3 regions of the Chungangia koreensis genome follow, and region 3 is predicted to be linked to each of the others. Evidence: riboswitches for the same ligand, from Rfam matches in the RefSeq annotation. Region 3 holds a riboswitch; each other region holds the start of a gene.
The links. A riboswitch is a leader RNA that binds a small molecule or an ion and turns the genes downstream of it on or off. The one in region 3 is predicted to bind lysine.

Region 1 (3,284 bases), on a different contig from region 3:
CACTTCATGTTGACCGAAAGATTTGCTTATGTGCTGAATATCTATAACCGCTTCCATTATCTTCCCTCCTTCTATTTTTCTTTAATCTGTCCAGTGCCGATTACATTTGGCTGACCGACGATCACGTAATTTTCGGGTCCATCCATTTTTCTTTCAACATAGCGAAGGATCAACGTAACTGCATAAGTCATAACGAAGTATAGAACACAAGCAACGAAAAACGATTCAAAATACCTGAAGTTGTTTCCTGCGACTGACTTTGTTTGGAAAAATAGCTCTGTCACGCCGATTACGTTTAATACGGATGTATCTTTAATGTTGATAATGAATTGGTTCCCAGTTGCGGGGAGAATGTTCCGTATTACCTGTGGCATGACGACATGGCGCATCGTCTGGAAATGACTCATTCCAATTGCATGTGCCGCCTCAAATTGGCCTTTATCGACTGATAAAATACCTCCCCGCACAATTTCAGCCATATATGCCCCGGTGTTGATAGAGACGATGATGATTGCAGCTATCAGCCGATCCATATCAATGCCGAAGGCCAAAGCGGAGCCGTAAAAAATGACCATCGCTTGGACAATCATCGGAGTGCCTCGGAAAAATTCGATATATGCCGATAAAATGACATCGACTATCTTAAGAAGAACTCTTTTCAATTTACTTTCTGAAACCGGAGCCGTCCGAATGACTCCAATCGCTAATCCAATCATAGCCCCGATTAATGTACCGATGATGGAAATGAGTAAGGTCATCCCCGCTCCGCGGAGAAACATCGGCCAGTTATCTGAGATGATAGTCACGATCCATTCATAGCTCATGCTTCTCCCCCTTTTCTAAGTGGAACCGGCTTTGCCGGCTTATTATTGTGCTGCTGGCTGGTTCAAGATTGCATTATCCATAATTTCCTGGCGTTCTTCTTCTGAAATGGTAGAAAGGATTTCATTAATCTTTGCTGTCAATTCGCTGTCTTTCTTAACGCCCACTGCAATCGCCGTGTCATCAGCGGATGTCTCGAACCCTTCTTCGAATTCAACCATCACGAAATTGTCATTTGCCGAAGATGCGCTAATCCCTTCAGGACGTTCAGATACATATCCATCGATCATGCCGGACTCAAGTGCTACACGCATTGCAGGAAAGTTGTCCATTGCAGTCTGCTTTTTAACATCTTTGATCTGATCAATTACAGAGTAGTGGAATGTATTTAACTGAGCAGTCACTTTTGCACCGCTGAAATCTTGGATAGACTTTGCATTTTCAAACGCGGATCCTTTTTTTACAACCATTACTAAATCAGAAGTATAGTAGTTATCCGTAAAGTCGATCGTCTTCTTCCGTTCTTCCGTCGGAGACATTCCTGCAATGATTGCGTCAATCTTATTAGAAGTCAAAGAAGGTACAAGCCCGTCCCATTCCGATTTCACAATAACTAATTCTCTTCCTAAACCATCCGCAATTTTCTTTGCGATTTCAACATCATAACCGCCAGCATATTCTGCATTCCCGTCAATTTTCACTCCGCCATTAGAGTCATCCATCTGTGTCCAGTTAAACGGAGCATAACCTGCTTCAAGTCCAACTCTAAATGTATTTTCGTCTGCGGACGCTTCAGGTGTTTCAGAGCCGCTTCCACACCCTGCCAACATCATCATTGCTGATAGTGAAATTGTTGCTAAAACTGCTAATTTCTTTTTCATTATGATTCTCTCCTTGTTGTCATAGTTTTGGTGAATACAAAAAGGCAACCGTATAATAAAAAGGCCTGAGACGAACTCAGGCCTTTGACGGTTACCCAAAATTCCTCTTCTTTCCCATAAATGAGATAGCACAACTCGATCAACTTGGGAATTAATCGAGACAGTCCTGCAGCTCTTAACTGCAGACCCAGCATGCATAATTCGAGAAATCATGCACACTTCGGCGATATTTCCTTCTCCATGGCTTCATCGCTTCTCTGAGCTCTACCAAGGACTGTTAAATACCGCGCCTCTACCTCACCTGTGAAAGATGAGGTTACGTATTCAATTCATTGTGCCCTATTTTAGAATAACAAATGGGACATGTCAACCCTTCTTAGGCAATTAGTCATATCTTCCGTTACTTCACCCACTTATGGCGTAAAGGTCCATCCTCTCCATAGACCGGATCCATATCCGGAACCGGGACATTCTGGATTTCATCGAGTGACTCGGCTCTGCCGTGCGGATCCCGCTCACGCAAGTTATGTGACATACCATTCGGATAAGCGCCGATCACTTCGAAGTCGAAATTGCTTTCCAATTTCTTATGACCTGTTCCAGCAGGCAAAACAATAACATCCCCTGCATCCAATTCAAGGCGTTCTCCATCATCGCCACCTAAAAGCAACGTGGCCTTTCCTGATTTCACTCCTAATACTTCATGCGTATTGCTATGGTAATGATGATAGTCGTAAATATCCCCTGTCCAACTATTCGTCCAATTATGGCGGGCGAACGCAGCCTCCATATTTAAACCGTCGTCAAATACACCTTGATAGAAAATAACCGGCAAATGCTGATTATTCGGAATGTCTCCACGGTCCTCCAAGAAAAATGAACGTACTTGTCCTTCCATTTCCTATCACTCCTTATAAATCATTTGTGTTGAATGTATCCCCATGGTCCAAGTCCCCATACTGGAAGCCTCGATAGAACCATTTCTTCCGTTGTTCGGACGTTCCATGAGTAAAGCTGTCAGGTACTATATACCCTTGTGCCTGTTTTTGTAACGTATCATCACCAATTGCAAAGGCAGCATTCAACGCTTCTTCTAAGTCTCCTTCTTCTAAAAGCCCCATTCCTTGGGCATGATGAGCCCAAACACCCGCCAAATAGTCAGCCTGCAATTCCATACGCACTTGATATTTGTTATATTCTTTCTCACTCAACTTCTGACGCAGCTCTGCCATCTGCTGGGATATGCCCAACTGTGTTTGAATATGATGTCCAACCTCATGGGCAACGACATAAGCCATCGCAAAGTCACCCGGTGCATTGAAACGGTTCTGAAGCTCCTTTTAGAAGCTTAGGTCAATATATAGCTTTTCATCACCTGGGCAATAGAAAGGTCCGACTGCTGATGAGGCACCCCCACAAGCTGTTTGAACACTCCCTGAAAACAAGACCAAAGTAGGTTCCCGATAGTCCATCCCTTGCTCCTGAAACTGATCGTTCCATACTGTTTCCGTGTCCGCCAAGACGACTGACACGAACTCGGCGAGCTCCTGATCCTCTTTTGTTTCCACGTAAGGTTCATTC
Region 2 (3,284 bases), on a different contig from region 3:
CCACCGCTTCGCTTGTCGCAAAATTGCTGGGGAGCAGATTCCGGTAGCTATTTGGCAACGCCTTTGTGACCAACCTCCTGTTGGCCCGAAGCAAAGCCCACGGAAAGCGAAGTGTCCGGTAATGCGGGTTTTACAGACGTATACATTAAAATTGAATGGGCTACAGTATTTGTGCCAGCACTCTTCACAATAGAAGGGCTGGCACTTCATTATTAATCCCAAAATTTCCGATCGATTTGTGTTTGATATTGCTTAAATACACTACTATTCGTGTTCATGCCCTTTTTCGATAGCATCCGATTCAAATTGGATAGCCGCTTATTGTACTCTGATTCCAAAGAGACCTTCTCATCCCCCTGAGCACGCCGGATCGCATTTCCGATATCATTCATTTCTTTTTGGATTAGCATTGCTTCGTCATCGTACCCTGCGTTTTTCAAAATTCTTGCAGCCATACGCATTTCTTGCGGAAGATGTTCAAATTCATCTTTAGGCAGGGGCTTTCCCATTCCACTTAGATTATCGAATTCGCCCCGTTCTTGCGCCCGTTTAATAAGTTCTTCAATCATTTGCCAATTCAAGCAGGCTCATCCTTTCGGAAACCATGATTTTCCTCAATTATATCATAGACTAACTTCGGCATCCTCAGGAGAAAGACCATATTCATCATGGAGAGCATTTGCCGCTTGCAGCATCTCCGATTGTGGGACGACAACTGATACTTTAATCTCTGACGTACTGACCATCTTGATCGGGATTCCTTCTTGACGCAAGCGGTCAAACATCCTGGCAGCTACCCCTGGATTGGAAACCATGCCTGAGCCGACGATGGATACTTTGGATAACCCCACCTCAAAATCTGCATCTGTATAGCCTAAAACCTCTTTTTCTGAATTAAGAATCCGAATAGTCTCAGCAAAATCCTCTTTTTTAATTGAGAATGATACAGAAGGAGTGATTCCATCCATAATGCTTTGGACGATAATATCAACATCAATATGATGATTGGCCAGCGTAGTGAAAATTTTAGCAAGTGAGCCATTGAACGGAACCTCGTATGTAACTGTAATGCGGACAATATCCGATTCAAAGGCGACTCCCCGAACGATAAGATTGTTTTCCATTTGGACTTCCTCCTTGATCATGGTCCCTTCTTCAGCTGACATACTGGAACGGACGACTAATGGCACATCATAGTTTTTCGCAAATTCAACTGACCGCGGATGCAACACGCCCGCTCCTAAATGGGCAAGTTCCAACATTTCGTCATATGCGATTTCAGATAGTTTTCTTGCCGTTTTAACAGAACGAGGATCAGATGTATAAATACCGTCAACGTCAGTGTAAATATCGCAGCGTTCAGCGGATAAAGCTGAAGCAAGCGCCACAGCAGTCGTGTCAGAGCCGCCTCTCCCCAATGTGGTAATTTCTCCATATTGGTCAACCCCTTGAAAACCTGCAACAATGACAACTTTGCCTTCTTTCAATTGTCGTTCAACCTTTGTGCGATCGATATCGATGATTCTTGCATTGCGGTGGACGGATTCAGTTAAAATCCCAGCTTGCCACCCTGTGTAGGAAATAGCCTCTCCACCTAATTGCATAATAGCAAGTGACAATAAGGAAATCGTAATTTGTTCGCCCGTAGAAAGGAGCATGTCCATTTCACGTTTCGACGGCTCATGAGTAATTTCATTTGCCAAGGAGAGCAGTTCATCGGTTGTTTTGCCCATGGCAGACACGACTACGACAACTTCATGTCCTCTTTTCTTTTCATCCAGGATCCGTTTCGCGACATTCAAAATCTTTTCTGTCGTACCGACCGAGGTCCCACCAAATTTCATGACGATGCATCCCATAAACATTCTCCTTAAGTTCTGAAGAGCAATAATCAGATAGAAAAAGACGGCTTCCCTGGGAAAGGAAAGCCGTCCGGACATGTACAGTCAATAAAGACAGTTCATGTGAGATAGCTCTCCAGAATCAATTAGATTCTGACAGCCTCGCACTTCTTAAGCACGAAGCCAGCGATTTGCCGGTTACAGAACGGCAGAACACTTCGGCAGAGTCCCCTTTCACCATTCTTCACAGGATCTGAACTTCCTCTGAATGGTTACTATTGACCTCTGCACCTCTATCATCACGTAGCGTGATATGATCAGTGCTTTTACGATATCATACCTCGTTGTTTTTTGACAATGCTTCTTTTTTAAAATATTCCGCAACCGATTCAGCGATCTTTTCAGGAAGCCCTGCTTCCCTCAACTGTTCCGGCGTGGCTTCCCTTATTTTTTTCACTGAGCCGAAATGCCTCAAAAGCTTTTGTTTCCGTTTTGGTCCTACACCCTCAAGCTGATCAAGAACAGATGCTACTGCATGCTTGCCGCGTTGTTGACGATGAAAAGTGATAGCAAAACGATGGACCTCATCTTGGATCCGCTGAAGTAAATAGAACGCCTCACTTGTCCGTTTCAACGGTACAATCTCTAAAGGATCCCCGTAGAGCAATTGGGAGGTTTGATGCTTATCGTCCTTTGCCAAGCCTGCAATCGGAATCGACAGACCGAGTTCGTCTTCAATAATTTCCCTTGCAGCTTCAATTTGACCTTTCCCGCCATCAATGATTATCAAATCTGGCAAAGGAAGCTCCTCTTTCAATACCCGGGTATATCTCCTGCGTACAACCTCACGCATCGCGCCATAATCATCGTGTCTTCCGGCGATCTTTGTTTTGAATTTACGGTAATCCTTCTTAAACGGTTTGCCATCCGCGAAGACAATCATGGCTGAAACTGGATCAGCACCATAAATATGAGAGTTATCAAACGCCTCTATTCGAAGAGGTGGTGCAATCCTCATCGCTTCACTTAATTCCTCTACCGCCCCGATCGTCCGTTGCTCCTGACGTTCGATAAGCTGGAATTTTTCATTCAATGCAATTTTCGCATTTTTTGTTGCAAGTTCCAGTGTTTCTTTTTTCTTCCCGCGTTGTGGAATGAATACCTTAGAATTTAATAACTGATTGGCAAGCTCTAAGTCCGTAGTTTTTGGTACATAGATCTCTTTTGGAAGCATATGTTCAGGTTTATCATAGAATTGACCGAGATATGTGAGAAATTCCTCTTCAGGATCACGATAGATCGGGAAGAGCGATACCTCTCGCTCGAGCATTTTTCCTTGGCGCACAAAAAGAACCTGTACACACATCCATCCTTTATCCACGTAATAACCAAAATAATCTCGATCGATGTAATCATTCGTCGTAATTTTTTGTTTTTCCATGA
Region 3 (3,284 bases):
ACTGCCATGAAAAAGGAATGGTTCTCCAACTCCAAACTTAGTAGCCTATTTGGACAATCGCTCTTGGACTGTACTGGCGCAGATTGTGCCTTATTTAACGCAGGCATATTTTTAGATGGGCTTCCAGAAGGGAATGTCACCGCATTTGATATTCATCAGACCTTGCCCCACCCGATTAATTTGACAGTTGTGGAGTTGACAGGGGCGGAGCTGAAGGAAGCTTACCTGCAGTCTTTAAATGCAGACTGGCCAGCCATCGAAATTAAAGGACTCGGTTTTAGAGGTTCTGTAATGGGTAAGCTCATATGGTGTAACATGAAGTTAGACGAGGAAAAACGATTGCTCATTAGCGGGGAACATGTTGATCCCCAAAAGGAATATCGGCTTGCAACCCTTGATATGTTTACATTCGGTTTCTTCTTCCCGAGTTTTCAACGGGCACCAAAAATCTATTATATGCCAGAATTCATCCGGGATATCTTTGCAGATTATTTAATAAAGACCAAGCCGGAACCTTCAAAACAATAGGACATAATAAAAACCTCCTTCTCATAAACTGCGGAAGGAGGCGTTTTTTGTGCGATTTCCTCATTCCCGGAGGCGAAGAAGATGGAATATCAGATTGACACCGCTGATCATCCCCGTCCTTATTATTTCAATAGGGATTTTCTTAGTATTCGTGAACACACGATTAAATCCGATCTTTTTGGAGTATGCAAAAGTGCAGACCAATAAAATCGCTTCATTGGTCATAAGCAGAGCGACGAATTCACGTGTCACGAATGTGATGGACGTGAATGATATCATTGAAGAAGTTCCTACGGAATCGTCCAATATGGTCACTACACGTTTCAACACAGAAATTATTAATAGGGTACGTGCGGACACTACCACTTTAGTTCAATCACATCTTGAACAGGCTGAGCAAGGTAATCTGGAGCTTCTGCCTGAAAATGATTATGAATTTGATAAAGACGCAATGCAGGAAAAGGGTGGAATCGTGTTTTATGTACCGTTGGGGCAGGCTGCCAATATTCCGCTTATAGGTAATTTGGGTCCTAAAATACCCATTCGTTTTCACCTAATCGGTAATGTCGAATCCAATATTGGAACAGATATCAGGGAATTTGGAATAAATAATGCGTATGTAGAAGTTTATATCCATATGAAAGTGAATGTACAAATTATCATTCCAATGGCTACAACATCCAGTGTAGTTGAACAGCGTATTCCAGTGGCCATCGGTTTGGTAAAAGGACCTGTTCCACATATCTATACAAATGGTGATAGTTCTAATGCTCCTTCAGTAGAAGTGCCCCTTCCTTTAGACGCAGATCCACCAGAATAATCCTCTTGAATTTTCAGCGGTAAATTGATAATCTTATATACATTGAATTTAAATATGATGAGGTAGAGGCCGCATCACCTAAGAGTAGTACACGTGAGGATGACAACGTTGACCGTGTATGAAAGGAGGCGATGCCGAAGCCGGAATGTTCTAGTCGAGAATGTTGCGGTTGGGGATACTCCGAATAGGAGGATCACTGTCATCCGGACGACGGATGGAGAGCTATCGTCAGTAAGGTGAAACAAGACTTTTTGTTTTTCACGACAGCGATTGGTTAAGGCCGGCTACGGGTATAATGATGCCTGATGCCGGCCTTTTTATTTGGCCTCTTCCTACACAAAAGGAGGAACTATTCATGGAAGGTACTATTTTTTCAATTGTACCGCCTTTACTTGCCATTATAATGGTGTTAATAACTAAACGTGTCATCTTATCCTTGGGGATCGGGATTGTCAGCGCCGCTATTTTGGCTAGCTTATCCCCAACTGGGTTTGTGAAAGACATCTTTGCGTCATTCGCGACAACTTTTTGGGATGATGGAATAAACACGTATAATATATTCATCATCCTATTTATTTTACTTCTTGGAGTTATTACAGCATTTGTCAGCTTGTCAGGTGGAAGCCGCGCCTTTGCGGATTGGGCCGTTAAACGGATTAAGACGCGAAGAGGGGCAAAGCTTTTAACCGCATTCTTAGGGGTCATCATTTTTATAGATGATTATTTTAACGCGCTGGCAGTTGGTCAAATTGCTCGTCCTATTTCGGACAAGCACCGGATCTCGCGTGCAAAACTTGCATACTTTATCGATTCAACCTCTGCACCAATATGTGTCGTTTCACCGGTTTCAAGCTGGGGAGCATATTTAATTGCCTTAATTGGGACGATTCTGGCAGGACAAAGCGTACTGGAATATTCACCTTTGTCTGCTTTCATGTTAATGGTACCGATGAACTTTTATGTCATCACAACCCTTTCCATCGTGTTTTTTGTCGCAATTTCAGATTTTGATTTATTCCAAATGAAAAAACATGAAACATTAGCCCTTGAAAAAGGGATCTTATACGATGATAGTAAAAAGATTCCAGGAGAATTAAAAGAAGAATTTCCTGCACATCAGCATGGCAAGGTCCGTGACTTGGTTCTCCCGATTATCTTGCTGATCGTCTCTACAATCATCACAATGCTTGCAACTGGCTATGTAAATGCTGGCTATGAGTTGAATATTTGGAAAATGTTCGAGAATACGGACGTTCCCCTTTCTCTCTTAACAGGAGGAATCATTGGGACCATTGCGGCTGTAATCTTGTATGTCAGCCAATCAGGGAAAAATGAGACCTTTAGTCCGTCCTTGATCGGACTCGCATTTTGGAGCGGAATCAAATCCATGATGCCGGCAGTATTTATCCTGTTATTTGCATGGTCATTATCTTTCTTGATCACCAAACTTGAAACAGGGGACTATTTAGCCCAAGTAGTAACCGCATTTGATCTTCCGACTGGCTTATTGCCATTCTTACTATTCATCTTGGCGGCATTTATAGCATTCTCTACAGGCTCATCGTGGGGTTCCTTTGGGATTCTTCTCCCGATTGCCGGTGAAATCATGATTACTGCAGATATTGACTTGCTCTTGCCTGCACTCTCTGCGGTATTAGCCGGATCCGTTTTTGGGGACCATGCGTCACCGATCTCCGATTCGACTATTCTCTCTTCTACAGGAGCTGGGAGTAACCACATCGATCATGTCATCACACAGTTGCCATATGCAATTATTTCTGCTGTCATTGCTGCTGTAGGATTTTTAATCTTAGGGCTTACGGAGTCCGTTGCAATTTCTATGGTGGCTGTTGTAGTGATCCTATTAGTTCTATTTGTTGTGTGGTCAAAGCGAATTAAGTCTACAGTTGAACCCTCGAAATAATTCTGGGTGTTT

Region 1: linked by a shared signal. The riboswitch ahead of ACFOZY_RS15090 (ABC transporter permease subunit) and the one ahead of ACFOZY_RS13200 (Na+/H+ antiporter NhaC family protein) in region 3 are both predicted to bind lysine.
Region 2: linked by a shared signal. The riboswitch ahead of ACFOZY_RS05295 (aspartate kinase) and the one ahead of ACFOZY_RS13200 (Na+/H+ antiporter NhaC family protein) in region 3 are both predicted to bind lysine.

What each region holds. Positions count from the first base shown of each region.
Region 1 covers NZ_JBHSEC010000022.1:80,825-84,108, reverse strand. Annotated here, with positions in the region: gene ACFOZY_RS15095 (amino acid ABC transporter ATP-binding protein) at 1-57, opposite strand, end outside; partial or broken gene ACFOZY_RS15090 (ABC transporter permease subunit) at 72-1,658, opposite strand; lysine riboswitch at 1,822-2,006, opposite strand; gene ACFOZY_RS15085 (cupin domain-containing protein) at 2,104-2,601, opposite strand; partial or broken gene ypfJ (KPN_02809 family neutral zinc metallopeptidase) at 2,615-3,284, opposite strand, start outside.
Region 2 covers NZ_JBHSEC010000005.1:193,228-196,511, reverse strand. Annotated here, with positions in the region: gene ACFOZY_RS05300 (DnaJ family domain-containing protein) at 213-581, opposite strand; gene ACFOZY_RS05295 (aspartate kinase) at 624-1,859, opposite strand; lysine riboswitch at 1,963-2,145, opposite strand; gene uvrC (excinuclease ABC subunit UvrC) at 2,176-3,284, opposite strand, start outside.
Region 3 covers NZ_JBHSEC010000020.1:43,901-47,184, reverse strand. Annotated here, with positions in the region: gene ACFOZY_RS13215 (bifunctional metallophosphatase/5'-nucleotidase) at 1-528, shown strand, start outside; gene ACFOZY_RS13210 (hypothetical protein) at 610-735, shown strand; gene yunB (sporulation protein YunB) at 680-1,348, shown strand; lysine riboswitch at 1,404-1,581, shown strand; gene ACFOZY_RS13200 (Na+/H+ antiporter NhaC family protein) at 1,704-3,272, shown strand.